DNA from 3 places in the Natranaerofaba carboxydovora genome. Region 1 is predicted to be linked to each of the others. Evidence: a T-box and tRNA genes for the amino acid it is inferred to sense, from the RefSeq annotation. Region 1 holds a T-box; the other regions hold tRNA genes.
What was found. A T-box is a leader RNA that pairs with one kind of tRNA and senses whether it is charged. The one in region 1 lies ahead of ACONDI_RS01950 (valine--tRNA ligase), so its partner is inferred to be a tRNA-Val.
Positions count from the first base shown of each region.

Region 2: it encodes a tRNA-Val, which carries the amino acid that the T-box ahead of ACONDI_RS01950 (valine--tRNA ligase) is inferred to sense. The anticodon was not compared.
Region 3: it encodes a tRNA-Val, which carries the amino acid that the T-box ahead of ACONDI_RS01950 (valine--tRNA ligase) is inferred to sense. The anticodon was not compared.

Region 1 is NZ_CP054394.1:416,459-424,616, reverse strand. Features, by position in the region: gene rsxC (electron transport complex subunit RsxC) at 31-1,362, opposite strand; gene ACONDI_RS01955 (bifunctional folylpolyglutamate synthase/dihydrofolate synthase) at 1,584-2,921, opposite strand; gene ACONDI_RS01950 (valine--tRNA ligase) at 3,224-5,872, opposite strand; T-box leader at 5,928-6,162, opposite strand; gene ACONDI_RS01945 (ferritin-like domain-containing protein) at 6,248-6,676, opposite strand; gene ACONDI_RS01940 (hypothetical protein) at 6,747-7,076, opposite strand; gene ACONDI_RS01935 (hypothetical protein) at 7,446-7,628, opposite strand; gene ACONDI_RS01930 (VanZ family protein) at 7,794-8,158, opposite strand, start outside.
Region 2 is NZ_CP054394.1:703,515-711,672, forward strand. Features, by position in the region: gene ACONDI_RS03360 (helicase C-terminal domain-containing protein) at 1-2,090, shown strand, start outside; tRNA gene ACONDI_RS03365 (tRNA-Val) at 2,419-2,494, shown strand; gene ACONDI_RS03370 (tRNA (adenine(22)-N(1))-methyltransferase) at 2,617-3,387, shown strand; gene ACONDI_RS03375 (Nif3-like dinuclear metal center hexameric protein) at 3,371-4,468, shown strand; gene ACONDI_RS03380 (zinc ribbon domain-containing protein) at 4,525-5,238, shown strand; RNA gene rnpB (RNase P RNA component class A) at 5,333-5,709, shown strand; gene ACONDI_RS03390 (SurA N-terminal domain-containing protein) at 5,781-6,581, shown strand; gene ACONDI_RS03395 (SurA N-terminal domain-containing protein) at 6,708-7,388, shown strand; gene ACONDI_RS03400 (secondary thiamine-phosphate synthase enzyme YjbQ) at 7,391-7,792, opposite strand; gene ACONDI_RS03405 (radical SAM protein) at 7,849-8,158, opposite strand, start outside.
Region 3 is NZ_CP054394.1:1,733,066-1,741,223, reverse strand. Features, by position in the region: gene addB (helicase-exonuclease AddAB subunit AddB) at 1-2,235, shown strand, start outside; gene addA (helicase-exonuclease AddAB subunit AddA) at 2,446-6,222, shown strand; tRNA gene ACONDI_RS08280 (tRNA-Val) at 6,376-6,450, shown strand; gene ACONDI_RS08275 (stalk domain-containing protein) at 6,604-8,067, opposite strand.

The DNA.
Region 1 (8,158 bases):
CTCCCTCCTTTTCTATACAAAATAAATTACTTATTTTTGTTCCTCCCTACGCCTAGCCATTATCTGATTTTTTGCCAGACGAATGTGATGGAGCAAAAATCTTTTAGCTGGGCATATAAAAGTACAGCAGCCACATTCAATACAATCAAGAGCATTATACTCTTCTGCATCTTCATATCTTTCATGATCACTGTACTCAGCTATTCTATTTGGTAATAATGATATCGGACAACCATCAATACACCTACCACAGCTAATACAAGGACCTTCTTCAGGAAGCTCTACCTCTTTATCTGTTAAAAGAAGAATACCTGAAGTTCCTTTGATCACAGGAAAATGCGTAGTTGGCTGACTCATACCCATCATTGGACCACCCATGATAACTTTTTTGGTGTTATCAGTCATACCTCCACATTCCTTGATTACTTCAGATGCTAGTGTGCCAATTCTCACTAGCAAGTTCTGAGGTTCCTCAACACCACTTCCTGTGATTGTAACTACCCTCTCGTAAAGGGGAACTCCTTCTCTAATTGCTTTCGCGATAGCAACACAAGTTCCTGTGTTACTAACAATACATCCTACATCCATTGGGAGGCCACCAGAAGGCACCTGTCTATCTGTCACAGTTTCTATAAGCTGTTTCTCTGCACCTTGTGGGTATTTTACTTCTAGTTTAGCAACTTCGATGTTTTTATCATCTTTTACTAATTCATTGATTTTTTCTATTGCATCTGGTTTGTTTGCTTCAATCCCAATATAAGCATTGTGACAGTTTACTGTTTTCATGATAGCTTTTGTCCCATAGACAAGCTCTTCAGCATGCTCCACCATAGTCCTGTGATCTGATGTCAAGAAAGGCTCACATTCTGCTCCATTAATTATTATAGTATCTATTGGCTTGTCATCGGGCGGAGATAGCTTAACATGCGTCGGGAAAGTAGCTCCACCCATTCCAACTATCCCTGCTTCTTTAATGATATTCTTTAGATCATCTACAGAAAGGTCTTCTAGTTCACCATTGCCTTTAATGTCTGGATGTAACTCGTCTTGACCATCATTTTCAATAATGATAGTTGGCACTTCTGTTCCTAACGGATGAGTATAGTCTGTGATATCAATAACTTTGCCTGACACAGTTGCGTGTACAGGAGCCGAAACAAAACCTTGCCCTTCCCCAATCTTTTGCCCTAGCTTTACTTCTTCACCTTTTTCCACTAGGGGGGTACATGGGGCACCAATATGCTGTTGAAGTGGAATATAAACTTTTTCTGGAGCACTTGCTTTGGTTATTGGTTTCTGTGCCGATATTTTATAATGCCCCGGGTTGATCCCACCCTTAAAACTACTTGGTTCGATAACCATATTGCTTTTCACCCCTTTTCTATAATATAGTTTAGTCTAAAAAGTTAAAATTTTAAAAAAATCACCTGCCTTAGAAATTATACGTATTTGTTACGATAAAAACAAGTAAAAATAAAAACAATTAGACAAAAAAATATCGATTTACATGACAGTTTTTTTACTTCGATAATAAGTCAGTAAATCCTTCCTTTTTATAAATTTTATTTTAATTCTATTTTTAATTAATGATTATTTTTCAAACAGTTCCTAACAGGAGACACCACAAAGAAAGAACCACAGCAAACTAAGGCCAATTCACTATTTTTACCCTCAATAAATCCCATGGCCATATCAACTGCCTTATCTATATTTTCTTCTACAATAATGTTTTCCTCTGAAACATATTCTAAAGCATACTCAACTAAGTCTCCAGGAGTTTTAGCTCTAGGGTTATCAGGTGTGGTAAAAATCACATAAGTAGCTACGGGTAAAATTTCAGCTAGCATTTTTTCAACTTCTTTATCAGCTAGTACTCCTATCAACAATATTATATCTTTATAAGGGGACAAATTCTTTCGTATCTCATTTCCTAAACATCTAATTCCTTCCAAGTTGTGTGATGCATCTAATAATATAAAAGGCTCATCATTCAATATTTCCATTCTTCCAGGACATTTAGCTTTTTTTAGCCCCTCTCTAATATATATTAAAGGAATGTCAAAACCCAAAACTTTAAGAGCTTCTACTGTCGCAACAGCTAATGAAGCGTTTTTCATTTGATGTGACCCAAGTAGATTAATTTTCAAAGAATCCATCTCACGGCCATTTATACCTTTATAATCAAATAACTGCCCTTCCAAATTAGATTCAATATATTCATAAGAAAAGTCCTCTCTAATTTTGTATACTTTTGAGTTTTCTTCCATTGCCTTATCTTCGATTACTTTTAGTGCATTTTCATCTTCAATAGCTGTAACAACTGGAACGTTTTCTTTTATAATGCCCGCTTTTTCTGCTGCAATCTCTTCAACACTGTCTCCTAAAACATCTGTGTGTTCAAGACCTATATTGGTTATCACAGATAATGTAGGAGTTATTATATTTGTTGAATCGAGCCTCCCACCGAGGCCAACCTCTAATACAACAAAGTCCACTTTTTCTCTTGCAAAGTATAAAAAAGCTATAGCCGTTACTATTTCAAATTGAGTTGGATGACCATGTTTTTCGTGTAAGTTTTTATCCATTGCAATAGGTTTTACTTCCTCAATTAATCTTTCTAACACTTCATCTGGTATGTCTTTATCATTAATCCTAAACCTTTCATTAAAACGCTCCATAAAAGGAGAAGTAAAAAGCCCTACTTTATAACCCGTTTCTTTCAAAATACTGGCTATATACGATGAGGTAGAACCTTTACCATTTGTCCCACCGATATGAATATATTTCACTTCATCTTGTGGGTTACCAAGCTTATCCATTATATAGTCAACCCTAGATAAACCCGGTTTTTGGCCAAACTTACCAAGGCTCAAAATCCATTCAACGCCGGTATTACTGCTTTTATATATTTCATCTCCCATTTTATTTTCCTCCTTCATCCTGACTACAACAGCATTTTTTAGGACTATAATCATTTGCTTGTTTTGGTATATACCTTTAGCGAATATTGATTCTGATGCAAAAAGTCATATGAACAAAGTTTTGTTTTTAATTGGCAATACATCTTGATGAGGAAGCCTTATTTCGACTGCTGACAAATCTTAGATGTATCAATTAAAAACACTTTACTTTTGTGAATATACTTTTTACACCAGAGTCAATTCAGAAATTTGTAACAAATTATATGAGCTATGGGTATGTGCCAAACAAGTTATTCACTCTTTTACTTCATTGCTTTTAGCGATTCAAGCCGGTCTTTTACCTTTTCTAGACGCTCCTTATAATCTTTACCTTTCTCTCTTTCCTTATCGACTACATCTTTTGGCGCCTTATTTATGAAGTTTTCATTGGATAGTTTATTTTCAACCCTTGATACTTCATCTGATAATTCATTATATTGCTTTTCTAATCTCTCTATTTCTTCATCAAGGTTAATTAAGCCTTCAAGAGGCATATAAATTTCTGCTCCTCTAACTACCGCTGTAAGTGCTTTTTGAGGTTTGTCCTGTAGGTCTTTTACAAGATCAACAGGTTTTGCCCCTGCTAGGTTCTCTAGGTAAACTCTTCCATCTTCGAAGTTGTTATGATCTTCTTCACCCGAAACATGTACTATAATAGGTGATTCTTTAGCAGGAGGCAGATTTATCTCTCTTCTAAGATTTCTTACTGCTCTAATAGCTTCCATTAATTGTTCCATTTTTACCTTTGATGTTTTATCTTCAAACTCTGATGGTTTTGTAGGCCAGGAACTAATCATTATACTTTCGCCTTCAACGGGCAGTTTGTTCCATATTTCCTCGGAAATAAATGGCATAAAAGGATGAAGCAGTCGCAGTAGTTCATCTAAAACTTTCACCAGTACATTCTGTGTTATAGCTTTTTCTTCAGAAGTACCGTTATAAAGTTTGATCTTGGCCATCTCAATATACCAGTCACAGAACTGAGTCCAGATAAACTCATATAGTTCCTGGGCAGCTTCTCCCAACTCAAACTTATCAATTAAAGTGGTTACTTTGTCAATGACTTCCCCTAATTGGCTTAAAATCCACCTGTCAGCCAGGGTTAAGTTTTCATTATCCGGGGTGAGTTCTCTTTTTTCAAAATCCTCCAAATTCATCAAAGCAAACCTGGAGGCATTCCATATTTTATTGGCAAAGTTCCTGCTAGCTTCTACTCTATCATAAGAAAATCTCATATCATTACCCGGGGTATTACCAGTAACCAGGGTAAACCTAAGTGTATCTGCACCGTATTCGTCTATAACATCTAAGGGATCTATACCATTACCAAGGGATTTACTCATTTTTCTTCCATGAGCATCTCTAACAAGACCATGGATTAATACTTTTCTAAAAGGAGTTTCCCCCATAAATTCTAATCCGGAAAATATCATCCTGGCCACCCAAAAGAATATTATATCATAACCAGTAACAAGCACATCAGTAGGATAAAACTTTCTAAGGTCATCAGTATCCTCTGGCCAGCCCATTGTTGAGAAGGGCCAAAGAGCTGAGCTAAACCACGTATCCAAAACATCGGGGTCCTGCTCCAAATTGTTACCACCACAATCAGGGCACTCACCAGGTTCTTCTCTTGACACAATAGTTTTACCGCATTCGCAGTACCAGGCAGGAATTCTGTGCCCCCACCAAAGCTGACGCGAAATACACCAGTCTCTGATATTTTCCATCCAGTTCAAGTAAATCTTTTTAAATCTATCGGGTACAAACTCAGTTTTTCCCTCTTCCACAACATTTATGGCTGGTTCTGCAAGAGGTTTCATTTTGACAAACCACTGAGTACTATGAAGAGGCTCAACAACTGTATCACACCTTTGGCAGTGTCCTACTGCATGACTATAATCTTCTATATCAGCTATATAACCTTCTTTCTTTAGTTCCTCTTTAAGGGCTTTTCTGCACTCAAATCTATCCATACCGGCAAATTTCCCGGCTTCTTGCGTCATCTTTCCATCCTTCGCTATAACATCTACTTTTTCCAAATTATGGCGTTCCCCCATGTCAAAATCATTAGGGTCATGGGCAGGTGTCACCTTAACAGCACCAGAGCCAAATTCAGGATCCACATATTCGTCAAAAATTATCGGAATCTCTTTTTCTACAATTGGCAGTTTTACTTTTTTACCTTCTAAATGTTTATACCTTTCATCCGTTGGGTTAACAGCTACACCTGTATCACCTAGCATTGTTTCTACACGGGTCGTTGCTACTATAATTTCGCCGCTTCCATCAGTTAAAGGATACTTGATATGGGTCAAATCTCCTTCTTCATCAGAATGCTCAACTTCTATATCCGAAAGCGCTGTGTTACAGTTAGGACACCAGTTAATGATATAACTACCTTGATAGATCAGCCCTTTTTCATACAAAGAAACAAAAACTTCTTTCACAGCTTTGTTACAACCTTCATCCATGGTAAATCTTTCTCTTGACCAATCACAGGAGACACCTAATTTTTGCAGTTGACCTCTAATTCTATCATGATATTCTTCTTTCCAGTCCCAAACTTTATCTAAAAACTTTTCTCTACCAAGATCGTACTTGTTCTGTCCTTCTTCGGCTAAGTGGGCTTCTACTACAGTTTGAGTAGCAATACCGGCATGATCTGTCCCTGGCATCCACAAAGTGTCATAATTGTTCATTCTCTTGTATCTTATCAAAATATCCTGCAGGGTATTATCTAAAGCATGGCCCATATGTAAGGAGCCTGTTACATTAGGCGGTGGGATTACTATAGAAAACTTCTTCCTATCATCACCTTTCGCTTCAAAATAACCACCTTCTAACCAGTTCTCATACCATTTTGATTCTACTTTGTGTGGATCATACACTTTAGGTAAGTCCAAAGCCATATTGATTCACTCCTTTTATCCTATGTATTTTGCATCAAAAAAGCCCCCTTCATCCAAAAAGGACGAAAGAGGCATGCTTTCGCGGTACCACCTTTTTTCCCCATGTGTGGGGCTCTCTGTTTTAACGATGCTGTTAGTTAGCACCGGGCTTTCTTACTAATCATAAAAAGACACTTCAGAAAGCCATCTCCCGGGCGACGTTCAGCAGGTTTTGCTTAGGGTAGTCTCAGCCAAATTATACCCCTCTCTGTAAACATCCCCTGCCTACTCCTCCCGATCTTAGATTTTAATATATTTAATTAATCGCAACATAGTTTAAGTTTTGGTTCACGCTGTTCATTTAAAATATACTACCTAAATATACCTGTGTCAAGTTTAGAAATATCTCTCTATTAACCCTTCTAACATTCTTGCATGCCTTGCCTCATCATTAGATGACTCAAGGAAGTAGCTGCTTGTTTCATAAAGCTTCTCTTCCATAGCTTTATCGGCTGCTTCTTTCTTGCCTTTATTGGCAAAAGTCTCTCCTTCTAACATTTCCTTAAGGTTTTCCAAAGTACTTTCGTTTATCATCCCATTCAATTCAGCAAATCTTGCAGCGTGCTCCGCTTCCTCAAAAGCAATCCTCTTTAAACTTTCAGCAACTTCTGGATAACCTTCCCTTTGGGCCTGCCTTGCCATTGCAAGATATAGGCCTGTTTCCTGAGTTTCACCACTAAAATTTTGCTTAACAGCCATTTCAGCTCCTGTTCCTTTAGCCTCACCAAGAGTATTTGCCATTGTCAATTCATTTTTGGTAGTCATTATTTAACCCTCCCTTGTTTAAAATTAAATTTTTCACACCTGCTTATAGGTTTTCACCTGCTCATAGGTTTTACTTATAGATCAAAGAATTATATGCTAAAAATAACTCTTCCCCTAATTCCTCATTATTATTCTTAAATTCATTTAAGTAGACAAAAGTTGATCCTTCGTAATCTAATACCTCCCCTAACAGCACAAATTCCAAAGAAGATCTCATTAAATTAATCACACAATCTTCATCGTGATACATTTTGCAGTTTTTGCATTCTTTTAAGATTGTTCCTAGAGCCTCTACAACATTATCCTCTTCAAAAACCTTAGTATCAAAAAGAGGTAGTTTATCAAGCCCTCCATCAATATAAAATTCATCTCTTTCTAAAGCACCTCTAAGAGCATTCAATGAAAATCCAACTAAACTTACAGCACTTATATATTTTTACAAAATTTACATCCTCTAACATTTTTCTTTCTCCCCTTTTTGCTTATTATTAATATTAATTATCATTATAGTTATTTATTTAATGCTGTACTATAGAAAAATATATCGTGTCAAGGGGATTAGCAAAAAATTTAGTAACAAATTTTTCACATTAAAAATAAAAAAATTGCAGTTCTCCCTATCAAAAATGAGAGAACTACAATTATTATTTAAGGCATATAAATCGGATGATGTTACATAAAATTAATTATGACCTCTTTTAGTATCTTTTTTGTTCTGATAATGACCAATTATTAAAACATCTGATTTTGTTACTTTATCCATCAGCTTTTATTTATTGTCATTATTTTTTAGTTCATTTAGTATCTCTTTTAATAAGTCAACTTGTTCTTTTCTTAATTCATTAGCTTGTTTTGCAATTTCCATCTGATTATTTACATGCTTTTTTGTACCTATTATCATTTGAGCTGCTAAAATAGCAAGAATTACAATAAGAACAAACAATGGATCCATTTTATCAACCCCTTTATTGAATTGAAACCGCTCTATCAATTTTAGAGACTTCCATATATCTAAGCTTCTTTATCTTCTCCTGTTTTATTATAGAACTTAAAAAGAGACATAGTAAATATCAAAAGTAATCACTTATCGGAAACTACGTACCTATATAATGTGAATCTAGTCAATAACAAACTTATGGATCCACTGACTTAACGCAATTCTATAAATACAATATCCAATAATGCCACCAATAGTATTTAGAATTATATCATCAACATTAGCAGTCCTTGCTAATACAACCCCAAAGTAGGACAGAATTATTTGATAAATCTCTATGGTTAAAGAAGTTAAAGCTATATACAGAGAAATTTTCTTAATACTTTTAACATTCAATAGTACTGGCAAGTAAACTCCTAATGGTAGTAACATTATAAGATTATATAAAGATAATCTGATTGAGTTCCAGAAAAACCAATCATATCCACTGCGATTATACGCATAAATCCAATCTAAGATAAAATTAAATGGAACAATTTGATATG
Region 2 (8,158 bases), 290 kb from region 1:
AAGAATTTCCAAATTATGAGTTTCGAAATGAGCAGTATGAAATTGCACGCACAATGACTGAAGCATTTGAAAACGAACAAGTCTTTTTTGTAGAAGCTCCCACAGGAATTGGTAAAACCTTATCATATTTATTAGTTGCTACTATATGGGCTTATGACAAGGATGAAAAAGTTTTTATAAGCACTAATACAAAAAATTTACAACAACAAGTACACGAAGAGATTCCTAAAATTGCTAGATTGTTGGGATTTGACAATCTTAAGATAACCGATTTAAAAGGAATAGAAAACTATGCTTGTAAAGAAAAAATTAATAAAGAGATACAGAAAACATCTAAAAATTTAAGCGAGAGATTAACTAAATTATATTTACGTAACTGGAGTAAAAGGGCAGCTTCGGGAGATCTCGATGGTGAAACTTCATATTGGTTTGCAAAGAATAATGAATATTTTAAAGAACATAAAGAAGAGTTGTTTAATGCCATTAGATGTAAAAGTGAAGATTGCTATAAAAGCAACTGTAATTATAATCAGGAATGCTTCCATAAAAGAAAGTTGAATGACTTGGAAGAATCTCACCTATGTACGATTAATCATTCCCTGCTTTTAAATTGGCCAGGCTATACTAATATAGATAAAGTCATAATTGATGAGGCTCATAATTTAGAAGAGCAGTCATTAAATAGTTTTACAGAAAGAGTATCGTCCAGTGATTTGAAATTTCTTAAAAATAGGTTAACTCAAGGTAATAAAGCATTACTTATATTGCTTCAATATTATATATCTAATAATAATCTTGAAGGTATTGAAATTGATTCTTGTTATAATATTATTTACGGAATAGATGACGAGTTAGACGAAATTAGAAAAAAAGGTAATGAATTAGCTAAGAAAGGAAATAAAAGTGATTATGATGATAAATATACATTTAGAGACAAGATTTTAGATGATGAATTTATTAAGCTAATTAATTCATGTAGGCAAACTTTACTTAGGATAGCTGATGAAATTGAAAATGTGAGCAATCAAATTTTAAAAATTAAAAGTGAATTTGAGACACAAGATTTATATGTAATGACACTCGAATATATTAAAAAATGTCGCAAATGGGCAGGAATTCTAAACAAGTCAACTAACCCATCAAGTGGTTTTTGTAGTTATTTTGAAATGCATCCTAATAAAAAAGATGAAAAGCAAAAAGTTAATAATAAAGAGAAACAGTATTACAAATGGCAAATTTGTCATGCTCCTTTGAATATTGACGATAATTTTTATGAAAATGTAATCAAAAATACATCGGGTTCTATGGTGACTTCAGCTACACTTGTTAGAAATGGTAGTTATGAAGAAATAATTAAAGCCCTAGGGTTTGATAATCTAGGTGAAGAAAAAATTAAAACTTTGCCTCCTATTGATCCAGTTTTTGATTATCATAATAATTCTGTTTTAGCAATTCCAACAAATGTACCAACACTTGATTATAATTCTGAAGAATTTTTAGATTTTATGGCTAATACGATAATTGAAACATCAGAGATAATTAACGGAAGAACTATGGTATTATTTTTAAGTTTAGAGAGAATGGGGATAGTTATAGACAAAGTCAAGGATACCCTGGAACAAAAGGGGATACGTGTCTATGATGCGAGGACAAGTAGAGAAAAAAAGGTTAAAGAATTTAAAAAACAGAGAGGGGGAGTTTTATTTGGATCAAGGAGTCTTTTTGCAGGTGTTGATATTAAGGGGTATGCCTTAAGTTGTTTAATAATAGAAAAGTTAGACTTTCCATATCCTTATTCCCCCTATTATAAAGATAAGGCAGAACAACTAGAATGTAAGGGGCAAGATGCATTTAGGGAACTTTCTCTAAGAAAAGCGATTTTCACCCTTCGCCAGCAATTCGGTCGTTTAATAAGAACTAGAGAAGATAAGGGATTTGTTTTGCTTGTTGGTGTAAATAGAAATAAGTCTTACTATAATGAGCTTATTGGAGAATTACCAGACCCATATAAATTTGAAGGTGACCTAGAAAGTATCAAGAACTTAATGGTAGAAAAATTTGAGGAATGGTATAATGGGATAGACTTTTAGATTATGATGATGAGTAAAAAATTTACGAAAGAAGTCTCATTATATATAAATATATAAGCAAAGTTGAACACAATTATTTCGATTTTTTGTTAAAAGGTGTTTATCTGTTGGTAATACAAAAGATTGTTAATTTACGACCCGATAAGACTATTATGTCAAGACCACTTGACTTTTAGTTTCGACTACCTTATACTGAGGACATGTTGAGGCAAAAAGAAAGTGGTTTTGTAAACAGGTGTAATATTCTAACCCTTGGTCAAGTGGTTTAAGACATCGGCCTTTCACGCCGAAGACAGGGGTTCGAATCCCCTAGGGGTCACCATTAAGTGGGCGAATAGCTCAGCTGGGAGAGCACCTGCCTTACAAGCAGGGGGTCACAGGTTCAAGTCCTGTTTCGCCCACCATTTAATACAAATAATAACACCTTTCAGAGGTGTTTTTTATTTTTTTATAATTTTTGATTTGATGCAGGAATTTTTATTTGTTTTAATGAAAAGATTAAATGACAAAGGTGATTTAAAATACTATGAGAATACCAAAAAGAATTAAACAGGTAGCTGACATGATTCCACCGGGCTGTGAGCTGATTGTCGATGTAGGAACAGATCATGCATACTTACCAGTAGAATTAATTAGAACTGCTAAATCCAAAAAAGTAATAGCAACAGATATTGCCAAACAACCAATCAAACAAGCCCAACAGACTGTTGAAAGATATGGGTATCAAGATAAAATAGAAATAAGGCTTGGAGATGGATTACAAGTAATTAAAAAAGCTGAAGCTCCCGATATAATAGTTATAGCTGGTCTCGGGGGAAAAACTACGGCTGAAATATTAGAGCAAAGAAAAGATTTATGGCATGATAATAGAGTAGAATTATTACTGCAACCTATGGATGATTTGAAAGAAGTAAGAAAATATTTATTTAGTGTTAATTATCAAATAAAAGACGAGAAAATGGTAAAAGAAAGAAGAAAATTTTATACTTTAATATATACAATTCCAGGCAAAGATGATCAATGTTATATAGAAAATATAGACAATGTAGAAGGTTTAGATGACGAAGTGATATTAGAACTTGGCCCGTGCTTACTGAAAAATCCTACAAAAGAAGTAGTCGAGTACATAGATTATACTATTTACAAGAAAAACAAAATGATCTCAAATTTGGAAATGGCTAATAAAGAAAATAAAATAATAAACGAGAAGCTAATGAGAGCTAAAAGAGAATATAAAGTGCTCGAAGAGGTGAAGGAACTTGTACTTAAAAGGTTGGCAAATGACGAAAAAAATTGAAGAAAAAGCCCCATTAAAATATGCTGTCAAAAGCGATAATAATGGTTTACAAGTGGGCTCGTTGAATGAAGAAGTGAGAAGATGCTTACTAACATTGGATGTAACCAAAGCGGTATTAACAGAAGCTATAGAAAAAGAAGTAGACATGATAATATCACATCACCCTTTTTTATTTGAACCAGTGAATAGTATTAATAAGGACTATGGTTTAGGCGAGCTTATTGCCCGGGCAATAAAAAATGATATAAGTATTTATAGTGCTCATACTAATCTTGACGTAGCTCCAAAAATAGGAGTGAACGAAATGCTAGCTGATAAACTTAGTTTGAAACACACAAAGGTTATGTATCCTACATATGAAGAAGACTACTACAAGTTGATTGTTTATGTGCCTCAGGAGTATGAAGATAAATTAAAAGAAGCTATTTTTTCTGCTGGTGCAGGTTGGATAGGTGAATACAGTCATACCTCTTTCAAAACCGAAGGAGAAGGAACTTTTAGACCTCAAGCAAGGACCTCCCCCTATATAGGCCAAGAAGGTGAAACTACAGAGGTTAAAGAAACAAAGCTTGAAACCATTGTAGATAAAACTTCCCTAAATTGTGTGATAGAAAATATGAAAAAAGCTCATCCTTACGAAGAGGTTGCTTATGATCTTTACTCTTTGAAAAATAACGAGAAAGTGTATGGTTTAGGTTTAATAGGTGAATTAGAGAAGGAAATTTCCGGAGAAGAATTCGTTAAACAACTAAAAGAAAAGTTAAACATAGATAATATAAGATTGGTTGGGAGAAAACCGGATAAAATTAAAAAAGTGGCTGTGTGTGGAGGAAGTGGCGAAAGCTTAATTTCAAAAGCTATTGCATCTGGAGCTGATGCTTATTTGACAGGTGATATAAAATATCATGGTGCCCTTGATGCTTTTGAAAGGGATTTTTTCATCATTGATGCCGGACACTATGCTACAGAAAGGCCAGTTTTAGAACTTTTGAAAAAATATTTGGAAAATGCATTTTCATCTGAATATAAAACAGAATTTGTTTTAAGTAAAAATCAAAAAGATCCTTTTGAATATAGTTAGGCCGCACAAAGGTAGAGGTAAACCTCTACCTTATATTATTCTATAGGAGGTAGTATATGGAAAGAAACAATCTTATTTATCAATTACAAGAAATTGATAAAAAAATTACTGACGTTAGCAAGCAGTTAGCAGAAAAGAAGGAAGCAAAAGGATTAAAGGAATTAGAGTCACAAAAAGATAAACTAGAAAACGATAAGCAGTTGTTAGAGGAAACAATTGAGGCAAAAGAAAAAGAATTAAAGAAGTGTGAGTTAGAAAGTGAAAGTTATTTTCAAGAAAAAAGAAAATTAGAGAACGAAATATACTCGGGTGAAATAAATGATGTAGATCAATTGGAAAAAATGAGGAAAAAGGCGGACCAATATGAAAAAAAAGAAGATGAAATTGCCCATAGGTTTTATGATCTAACAGAGGAACTAAGCGAGAACAAAGAAGAATTAGAAAAAAAGGTCGAGAATATAAAAATTATCAACAAACAGATTTCGGATAATAAAAAACAACTAGAGGAGCAGATTAAACAACAGGAGAATATTTTGTCGGAATTAAAATATAAAAAGGAAAAAATAGTTTATAAGTTAGATGAAAAAATCCTTGAGGAATATGAACTTTTATTCGAAAAATATCCAGATAGTGCTGTGGTCCAAGTTATGCATGATATGTGTGCAGGATGTAATATTGCACTGCCAACGTCGGTGTTAAGCGAACTTCATGTTGAAGGGATTAAAAAATGTAGCAATTGCGGTCGAATTTTGGTAGATTTAGATTTATAAGTCATTAAATTAATAATTGAATTAACATTTTTGACATAAAAAAATTAATGTGATAAACTACAATATGCCTGAGTGGCAGAATATTAAATATTGCCAAGTAGATCGGGTAGTTGCGAGTACAGCAAAAAGCTGTACTCGAGGAAAGTCCGGGCTCCGTAGGGCAGGGTGCTGGGTAACGCCCAGTGGGGGTGACCCCAGGCTAGTGCTACAGAAACTATACCGCCGAAGAGCTTTTAGTTCTTCGGTAAGGGTGCAACGGTGCGGTAAGAGCGCACCAGCAGCCAGGTAACTGGCTGGCTCGGTAAACCCCACCCGGAGCAAGGCCAAATAGGGAAGGTATGACGTGGCCCGCCGACCTTCCGGGTTGGCCGCTAGAGGTGTCAGGCAACTGACATCCTAGATAGATGACTACCATCATGTGACCTGATAGGTTACATGATACAGAACCCGGCTTATAGATCTACTTGGCAATATTTCCTTGTTTAAATATAAATTTTTTATATGAATTTCAACTTTATTAAAATTACGGAGGTTTTAGATTAATGAAAATTAAAATTTTGATTTTGGCTTTGGTCATGGCTCTGTCAGTTACTTTTATCGGTTGTGGCAACGGAGAGGGAGAGGAGAAAGAAAAAGAAAAAGAAGAAAGTTCAAAAGAAATGCAACAAGATGATATGGAGATACCTGAATTTGAAGAAGTTAAAGATGATTTAAAAGAAGATGTTACAATGCAAAAAATAGGTGAAGTAATTGAACCTAAGCTTGAAGAATGGCGAGAAGATATGGAGATAGAAACCGAGGGATTAGATGAAGATGTAGCTGCTGTAGTAAATGGTGAGGAAATATCTGAGTCTGATATTAGTAACGAGCTTGATCAACAAGCTATGATGCAGGAAATGCAGGGTATGGAAGTTACAGATGAGCAAAGAGAACAAATGAGACAAGATGTAATTGAAAGTATGATATCTAGAGAAATATTATTTCAAAAAGCTCTAGAAGAAGGTTTTGAGCCCGATGAAGAATTCATCCAGGAGCAAATGGGAGAAATCGAAGCCCAGTTTGAATCAGAAGAACAATTTAACGAAGCTTTAGAAGAAGAAGGCTTATCAAAAGAAGAATTAGAAAGTATGGTTTCTGAAGATTCAAAAGTAAGTGCCTTTATAGAAAGTTTTAGAGATGAAGTTGAAGTGACAGAAGAAGAGCTAAAAGAAGTATACGATCAGCAAATTGAACAGATGGAAATGCAAATGGAAATGCAGAAGCAAATGATGGAACAAAAAGAAGGCGATGGTATGGATGCTGATATGATGAAAGAAATGAAAGAATTAGAAGATAAAAAATAAAAAATATATAAATAAAATTGTTGTAACAATAATAGGGGTTAATAAAGACCCCTATTTTTTATTTGATTAGTTATATTTAGTGGGTTACAATATTAGTAATCTAGTGACTAGGGAGGCTTTTTATTGGTGAAAAGATATGTCTTCAGCTTTTTTCTGATTGTCTTTTTGTTACTTTTTTTCATTGGCTGCGGTGGGGACAATGATGAAGTGATTGCAGAAATAAATGGTGAGAAGATAACAAAAGAAGAGTATAATCAAAGATATCAACGAATTGAAAAATTTTATAATGATCAGGGTGCAGAGATAAACGAGATGGAAACCAAAATTGAAGAAGAAATAATTGATGATTTGGTTGTAGAAAAAATCTTAGTCCAGGAAGCTGAAAGAAAAGGTGTAGGGGTTGGGGATAAAGATTTAGAAGAAGAGTTTGATTCGATAAAAGGAGAATTAGGAGGTAAGGAAGGACTTCAAAAAAGTCTAGAACTTTATGATATGACCGAAAGTGAATTAAGAAAGGAAATTACAAATCAAATGTTATTTATGCTTCTGATGGAAGAAGTAATAGATATGGATGATATTGAAGTAACTGAAGAAGAATTAAAAGAAAGATATGAAGAAAAAATAGAAAAACATGATATAAAACAGGAGATGATTCAATCTGAACAAGAAGGTATAAGTCAGCTTGAATCATTTGAGGCAATAAAGCCAGAACTAGAAGAAATGATAAAACAAGAAAAAAAGCAGGAATACTTTGAAGATTATATTGAAGAATTAAAAGAAAGAAGCAATATCGAAATTTTAAAATAAAACTACTTAGCTTCCTGCCAATAGATTTTAAGTTTTCTTGACCTTGGGCCATCGAACTCACAAAAAAATATTCCCTGCCAGGTCCCCAGGTCTAATTTACCATTTGTCACAGGGATAATAGCATGACAACCTATTAAGCTAGATAGAAGGTGGGCAGAGCTATTACCTTCACCATGTTTGAAAGTAATATTAGGGACCATTGTTTTTAAGGCATTCTCGAGATCTGTACCTACATCAGGATCACAGCTCTCATTAACTGTAATTCCTGCTGTAGTATGTGGTACAAAAAGATTTAGTATGCCCTCCTTCAAATTGTATTCTCTGGTTAAACTATTGATTGAAGATGTAATATCGATTAATTCTACATGCTTATTTGAAGAAACTTTCAACTCAATGGGCATCATTTTCACTAGTCCTCCCTCTGTAAATTAAATTAATTATTACTTATAGTAAAATTATCTTAATCAAAAATATCCACAGGATGTTCAAAATAACCTTTGAATTCTTTTAATTTTTTCATAGAAACAGGACCAGTTCCCGGAACTGTAGTGCTTCTACTAACTGTATTAAGTTGAATTCCATCAACAGAAAGTTTATTAACAAACCTTGCCATCTCCTTGACTTCTTCATCTGAGTCGTTGATACCTTTGACAAGAAGAATCTCTACCCAAATGCTTCCCTTATACTCACAGCATAATTTCTCAAATCCTTTTAACAAAGAATCTAATGATAAATCTTCAGGTGGCCTATTAATTTTTTTATAGCTATCT
Region 3 (8,158 bases), 1.3 Mb from region 1:
GACCTTGTTGACGTCTCTAGAGATGAGGTTGATAAGCTTGAGAATTATGTCTTAGCCCACGGGATAAAGGGTAGGCAGTGGATTATGGACGAGCCCTGGGGCTATGTGTTAGATACTGACCTTGAGAATTTGGATGATAAAGTATCAAAGAAAGATAAACAAACTTTAGAAGAGATTGATGTGACGAGAGATAAAATAGTAAAAGTTCTTAAACCAATATACGAAAGCCTGAAGATTGGTAAGCATAAACAAGCCTATACGGCAAAAGAGATAACTTTAAAGTTGTGGGAATTGATTGAGGAGTTAAATGTGCCATTGAAGCTTCAGGAGTGGATAGAAGATAATAAAAGTTCAAAAGAACACTATGAAATGCAGTTTAATACCCAGGTCTGGGACGTGTCGGTGGATCTTTTTGATGAACTTGTTTATTATCTTGGTGATAAGAAGATGAGTGTGTATGAATACTTACAGGTGCTAGAACAGGGTTTTGAAAATATATCTTTAGGACTTATCCCTCCTTCGCTAGACCAGGTAGTTGTAGGTTCTGTAGAGAGGTCAAGACAGCACGATATCAAGTCGATATATCTTTTAGGACTGTGTGAAGGATCTTTTCCGGCATCATTTTTGGAGTCGGGGATATTTAATGACAGAGAAAGACTTGTTCTTCGAGATAAGGGGATAGAACTTGCTCCAACAACAGAGAAAAAATTATATGATGAACAGTTTTGGGCCTATGTTACCCTTACAAGGGCCAGAGAAAAACTTGTTTTAAGCTATCCTTTGGCAGGGCAGGACGGGGGGACCCTACATCCATCACCAATAATAGATAATATCAAAAGAATCATTCCATCCCTTGAAGAAGAATACTTCCATGAAGATCTGACAGAGGATGAACTTGATATCTTAATAAATCCGAAAAACTTGATTCCAATTATGGTCCAACAGATGCAAAAAATGGATGAGCCATCTTCTTTTTGGAAAAATGTATTAAGTGTAATTAAAGAAGATTACATTGATGAGCTTAAACAAAACCCAGCCTATTTGGGTCTTTCCTACAAGAATCAAGTTACAAAACTACCTGATAATTATATTGATGAAAAATATGACGGAGTACTAAAAAGCTCAGTATCAGCCCTTGAAAACTACTGCAGCTGTCCCTTTATGTTTTTGGCAGGTAGGATGTTAAAGCTAAAAGAAAGAGAATTTTATCGTTTGGACCCTCTTGGCTTTGGTATTTTGTATCATGCAGTCTTAAAATTATTCTTTGAAAAACTTAATGAAGAAGGCCTCTCTTGGAAGGATGTATCAAGCGAAGAGATAGAAACCTTTATAGATGAAATATTAGAAAAACTGTCAGGTAGATTAAAAAGCAAGATTTTGGAGAGCAGTGAAAGAAATAGGTATGTAACAGAAAAATTAAAAGAACACTTGAATAATGCCATTAGTATATTGGCCGAGCATGAGATAAAAGATGGTTTTAGCCCTTTGTATGCTGAACTTGAATTTGGTGAAAAAAGAGAAGTTCCGCCTTTGGAGATAGAGATTGATGGTGGGAGGAAGTTAAAGCTTGAGGGTAAGATTGACAGGATAGATGAAGCAAAGATAGATGGTGAGAAGTATGTCAGGGTGATAGATTACAAGGGTCAGACAAGGCCAATTGATTTAAAAGAACTATATTACGGGATAAACCTTCAGCTTCCTGTTTATCTTTTAGTAGTTGTTAAAAATTCTAAACACCTTTTAGATATAGATAGTAAAAGCGTAAAACCCGGTGGGATGCTGTACTTTGGGATAAAAAGCCCTGTAATAACTTCAGAAACACCGCTAACTAAAGAAGAGGCAGACAAAAAGTTTAGAAATAAGATGAAGATGGATGGATATATACTAGCTGATGAAGGAGTATATAATGCCATGACAGGAGGTAGGGATGATTTATTAAAACAAAAATATTCTACAAAACAGGGAAGATTTACTGCTAGAAGTAGGGTGCTAGATATAGATGATTTTTCGCAGGTGCTTAATTTTTCTGAGAAGAGATTAGCTATGCTTGCTGGTGAGATTTGTGAAGGTAATTTTGATATAAGCCCCTACAAAATGGGGACGGATACACCTTGCGGATATTGCTCTTATAATCCGGTATGTCAGTTTGACCTGAGATTTGATGGTAATAATTATAGAAGAATTGGAGATAAAGATAATTATTTAGAGTTAATAACCGGTGAACTAGAGGATTAGTAAAATTTTTTGAAAAACTATAAAGTATCGTGCATATTAAAGATTGATGTTTGAAACAAAAATTTATGTAGTTTATATGGCTTTTTTGTATTACATCAGAAACAAGTTTAGATTATCGTATTCGAGATAGAAAATGATTGAGTTATGCCTAGAGTTATGGCTAACTCAAGATGAGACACTTTTTTGAATTTAGGAAGGAGAAAATCTTTGATGAGTGAAAAGGAAAAGATATCCTGGTCTGATACCCAGATGAAGATAATAGGTTCCAAAAATGAAAATGTACTTGTCTCTGCTGGGGCGGGAGCTGGTAAGACTGCGGTTCTTGTTGAAAAAATTGTGAGGCGGGTAGCGGATGAAGCTAATCCTTTGAATGTAGATGAAATTCTTGTAGTGACTTTTACAGAAAAAGCTGCTCTTGAGATGAAAGAGAGAATTAGCAAGTCACTTACAGAAAAGCTGATTAATGATCCATCTAACAAAAGGATAAAAGCCCAGCTTCAACTTATAAATAAGGCAAATATCTCGACCATACATTCTTTTTGTAATGAACTGTTGAGGAAATATTTTTATATGTTAGAGCTTGACCCTGATTTTGGGATTGCAGGTGATCAAGAAGTAGAGCTTATTAAAGATGAAGTCTTAGAAGGCTATCTTGAAGAGATGTATGAAAAAGAGTCAGACAATGAAACAAGCAAAGAAGTAAATAGTGATACTTTCTTTAGACTTGTGGATTATTATGGGGGAAGTCTTGATGACTCAAATTTAAAACAGATGATACTCAGTCTACATGAGTTTTCTAGAAGTCACCCTGATCCAGAAAAATGGTTAAATGACGTTGGAGAATATTTTTCCATGGAGGGTGTTAGTTCACTGTCAGATAGTAAATACTTTGAAGATATAGTGGAGATTTTGGAGGAAAAAGTAGAAAAGATAATCAAAGCTCTTGAAAGAGCCATAGATAGGGCTAATCTTCCCGGGGGACCTTATCAATATTATGAAAGGTTAGAAGAGGAGCTTACTACGGCTTGTGGGTTAAAAGAAAAGCTTAATGATAATGATACTAAAAATTGGGACAAGTTAAGAAGTATCTGTCAGGGCTTTCGGTTCAAAAGACTACCCTCTATAAAAAAAGACGATCCGGTAGATGATGAACTAAAAGAAGAAGTAAAAAACTTGAGAGACAAGGCAAAAGATGAAATAAAAAGCCTTAAAGATAGTTTTTTTTCACGACAAGAAGATGAAATGATAGAAGAACTAAAAGCTGTAGCTCCATATATGAAGCTACTAACAGACATGGTTTTTGAGTTTGACAGGCGCTACATGGAGGTCAAGAAGCAAAGAAAACTTCTTGATTACAGTGATTTGGAGCATAAAACCCTTTTACTTTTAGAGTTTGAGGAGATAGTAAGGGAGTTAAAAGAAAAATATAAAGAAGTGATGGTAGATGAGTATCAGGATATAAACGGGGTACAAAACGAAATATTAGAAGTCATTAGCGATAGCACTGTGAACGATTATCCATATATGTTTATGGTAGGAGATGTTAAGCAGAGTATATATAGATTTAGACTTGCAGAACCGGGGCTATTTTTGAACAAATATTATAAATATAGTGATTATGATAATCAAGAAAATGATTTAGACTTTCCTGGTCGGCTAATTGAACTAAAACAAAATTTTCGCTCCTCAAAGAAAGTCATTGATGGGGTCAATAATATCTTTGAAAATATAATGACAAGAAAAATTGGAGGAGTAGACTACGACGAAAATACAAGGCTTGATAGTGGTAAAACTTTCCCTAAGCCGGAGCAGGACCAGGGCCAAAAAATTTTGCTAGATAAGCCTGTCGAGGTACACTTTGTACAAAAAGATCAGGAAAGGCAGCTAACAGATGAAGAACAAGAAGCAAAACTTATAGCAAAAAGAATAAAAGAGTTAATAGATAGTGGCTACTGTGTTTATGAAAAAGATATTGATGAGTATAGGCCTTTGGAATATAGGGATGTTGTAGTCTTAAATAGACAGCTAGGTTCTCACGGGGAGCGGATAACAGAGATATTTGCTGAGGAAGAGGTCCCCTTTTATGCGGAGCTAAATAAAGGTTATTTCAAGTCACCAGAAATTCAGGTGATGCTTTCACTTTTAAAAGTTATTGATAACCCAAGACAGGACATACCCCTGGCAGCAGTTCTTAGATCTCCAATATTTAATTTTACTGAAGAAGAACTGTTTGAGATTAGAGGTAGAGGGGATCTTTATGAAGATTTGATTAATGTTTCTGGGGTTAGTAATGATTTTAGTGAAAATGCAAATGAGAATGAGAAAGAAAATGTTGTGCAAGAAAAAGTAAAAATAGGCTTAGTATCTAAAATTAATGAATTTTTGACAAAACTAAATAGATGGCGCAGCTTTTCAAGGAAAAATAAATTATCGGAGCTTATCTGGGACATCTTTGAGATTACTGGATATTTGGATTTTGTCAGGGGACTTAAAGATGGTGAGGAGAGAAAGGCAAATCTACACTCCCTGTATGATTTGGCCCTTCAGTTTGATACTTTTTCTCAGTCGGGACTTTTTAGATTCTTGAGATTTATAGAAAAACTTGAAGATAGGGATGAAGATCTAGCAAAGGCAAGAGTCTTAAGTGAAAAAGAAAATGTTGTAAGGCTTATGAGTATTCACAAAAGCAAAGGCCTTGAATTTAGAGTTGTTTTTGTAATGGGGCTTGGGAAAAGTTTTAATATGAACGAAATAAAGAAAGATCTTCTTTATCATAAGGAGCTTGGGCTCGGTCCAAAGATAGTTGACCTTGACAAAAGATTAAAATATCCGACCATTTCATATGAAGTGATAAAAGAAAGGATAAGAAAAGAAGTCCTTGCCGAAGAGATGAGAATACTATATGTAGCACTTACAAGAGCGGAAGAACACCTGATACTAGTGGGGAGTGGAAAGGAAATAGATGGTCATGAGGAGCCTGATAATATAGGCTGTTATTTTGATTGGATAATCCCCAGTATAAGTTATGATGTGAATGATGAAGGGCATGGTGAAGGGCATAATAAAAGATATTTTGAGCTCCAGGTTCATGAAGAAATTCAAGATGAGAAAACTCAGGATGATCAAAATCAGTATGAGAAATCAGAAGGGTACGGTGAAATTGCTGTAGGAAGGGAAACTGAAGATGTAGATGATTATGAGGAAGAACCTAGTGATATTGTTGATGAAATTGATGATTTAGAAGCCATTAGAAGTGCCCTTAACTGGAAATATCCATATCAACATGTAACACAACTGCCGGCAAAACTAACAGTTACCCAAATACAGCAGGAAGCTAAAGAAATAAGGGAAAGTAGAAAAACTAACGAAACTAGCAAACATCTAGCTGAGACATTTTTAAAAAGGCCTGAGTTTTTGAAAGAAAAAGAAAAACTGACAGGAGCAGAACTAGGTACGGCCTATCATCTTGTCTTTCAGCATGTGCCATTAGATTTGGCTTATAATGCTTTTGGTGAACATTTAAGTGAATCATTGGATAAATTGATAGAAAAAGAGATAATAACAAAAGAACAAATAGAAATGATAGAGCCGGGCAAAGTGGAGAGTTTTTTTGAAACAGAGCTTGGAAAGAGAGTATTACAAAATAAGGATAACTTAACAAGAGAAATTAATTTTACCCTGGGTGTGTCTTATAAAGATATTGAGATTTATGAAGAGATGGAGGAGACTGATAATAATTGTGAAGAAAAGGATGAAATTATTGTTATCCAGGGGGCTGTAGATTATCTTATAGAGGAAAAGGACGGGTTTTTGTTAATTGACTTTAAGACAGATAATATTAAAGAGAATGAACTAAAAAGATTGCAAAAAGATTACAAGGTGCAGCTTGATTATTATAAAATGGCTGTAGAAAAGATATATAATAAAGAAGTGAAAGAGACCTATATCTATCATATTATGTTAGAGAAGGCTATAAGAGTGGATTGACAGAGTGACTTATAAGTAAGCAAATAATTGATGAGTATAATGGGTATGATGTGATAAAAATAGCGAGAATTAATAGTTAGTTAGTGTTGCTTCGTGCCTTTGGATATGTTATACTTATATCCGCAAAAACAAGATATTGATAAATTAAATAATGGGTCTGTAGCTCAGGGGGAGAGCGCTACCTTGACGCGGTAGAAGCCGGTGGTTCGAACCCACCCAGACCCACCATTAATGAAAACGACAACCGCAGGGGTTATAACAATCCTGCGGTTTTTTAATGAATTTGTTAACCTTCAAGTTGAGCCTAAATTGCGCCCTGTTATATTTTGGATAGGTTAATGGTTTTGCATCGTCACCACTTATGTGTAGATGGCAATATTTTTATTCAACATAAGCAATTCCTTCTTCTTTAATTTCTTCTATAGTCGCATCGGCAAGCCCATGAACTGCATCTAATTCATCAAGGGAATTAAAAGGTCTTAGCTCTATTATTTCTTCTGCTCTTGCTTCTCCTATATTGATTATTTCCTGCAGTTCTTCATAAGATGCTGTGTTTATATTAACTCTTCCAACCGGTTCTTCTACAGTTTCATCATCTGGCTCATCAGTTGCTTCATCTTCTTCTATTATAACTTCCCCGTCCCACGGTTCAACATTGGCGCTCCAGCTATTTTCGTCCAAAGTTATAACTACATCCTCATGATAGTCGTTTCTATAGATTTTCACATCATTTTCTTGAAGGCGCTGAAGCACTTCAGCATCAGGGTGACCATATCTATTATCCTCTCCTACTTGGATAACAGCAGCTTCGGGATCTACTGCATCTAAAAATTCGTCTCCAGTACTTGTGCTAGACCCATGGTGTCCTACCTTTAGTAACTCACTTGGTAGAAGCTCAGGGGAATTATTCATCATCATTTCTTCAGAAGGTATCTCTGCATCTCCAGTTAATAGAATTGACTGTCCTTCAAAATCCAAATCTAGAACTAGATTAAGGTCGTGTATATCTCCTGTGTGGCCTTCTGGTGGATGAATAAATTCAGCGTCTATAGAATCTACATCAAGAGTATCCCCTTGTGTGGCCACTCTAAAATCACTTTCCTGGTTGGCTAATTCGTAATACTCTTCATAAGTTTGTGTATCACGTTCATAACCATTATCGTAGATGACTTCTACATCTAGCTCTTGGTATACATCACTTAATCCTCCGATGTGGTCAGCATGGGGGTGGGAGGCTACGACTTTTTCTATTTCATTTATGCCCAAATTTTCAATATAGCTAACTACTGTGTCACCTTCCCAGTTTTGTCCCCCGTCCACTAATACGTGATTATCGCAAGGTGTTTCAAGGAATATAGCATCACCCTGGCCTACATCTATAAAGTGAGCTGTAAGTTCTCCAACCTTTACAGAATCATCAATTTCTGGAGGGTCAATTGTTATTTCCCTTGCATCTCCGTCCCAATCAACTTCACCATCCAAAGCCTCTCCGGAAAACCTTAGTGGAACATAAGTCCTTTCTTCAAAAACTTGTGCTGGAACATCTAAAGTTTCAGTAGTCTCATTCACTGTAGCTTCCTTACTATCAATTGGTATATCTACTCTCTGATCTTCATGTATACCTGAAGCTACTCTATCTTCTGGGTCCCACTTCATTTCGGCACCTAAGTTTTCGAAAACATCCCTAACAGGAACTAAGGTCCTGTCATCTACAAGCCTGGGTGGAACCTCAGTTTCGATTGTCTGATCATCGATTATTATATCGATATCTTCCTGGGGCTCGGCTGCAAAACTTGATGAGCTAACTAGCATAAAAACAAAAAATAATAAAACTATCCGTTTCAAAGAGACACCTCCAAGTTATTTTTGGCACACTAAAAGTTACCATTAAGCAGCTTTTTTGTCAAAAAGAGTGTATTATAATTTGTCGTGGTAT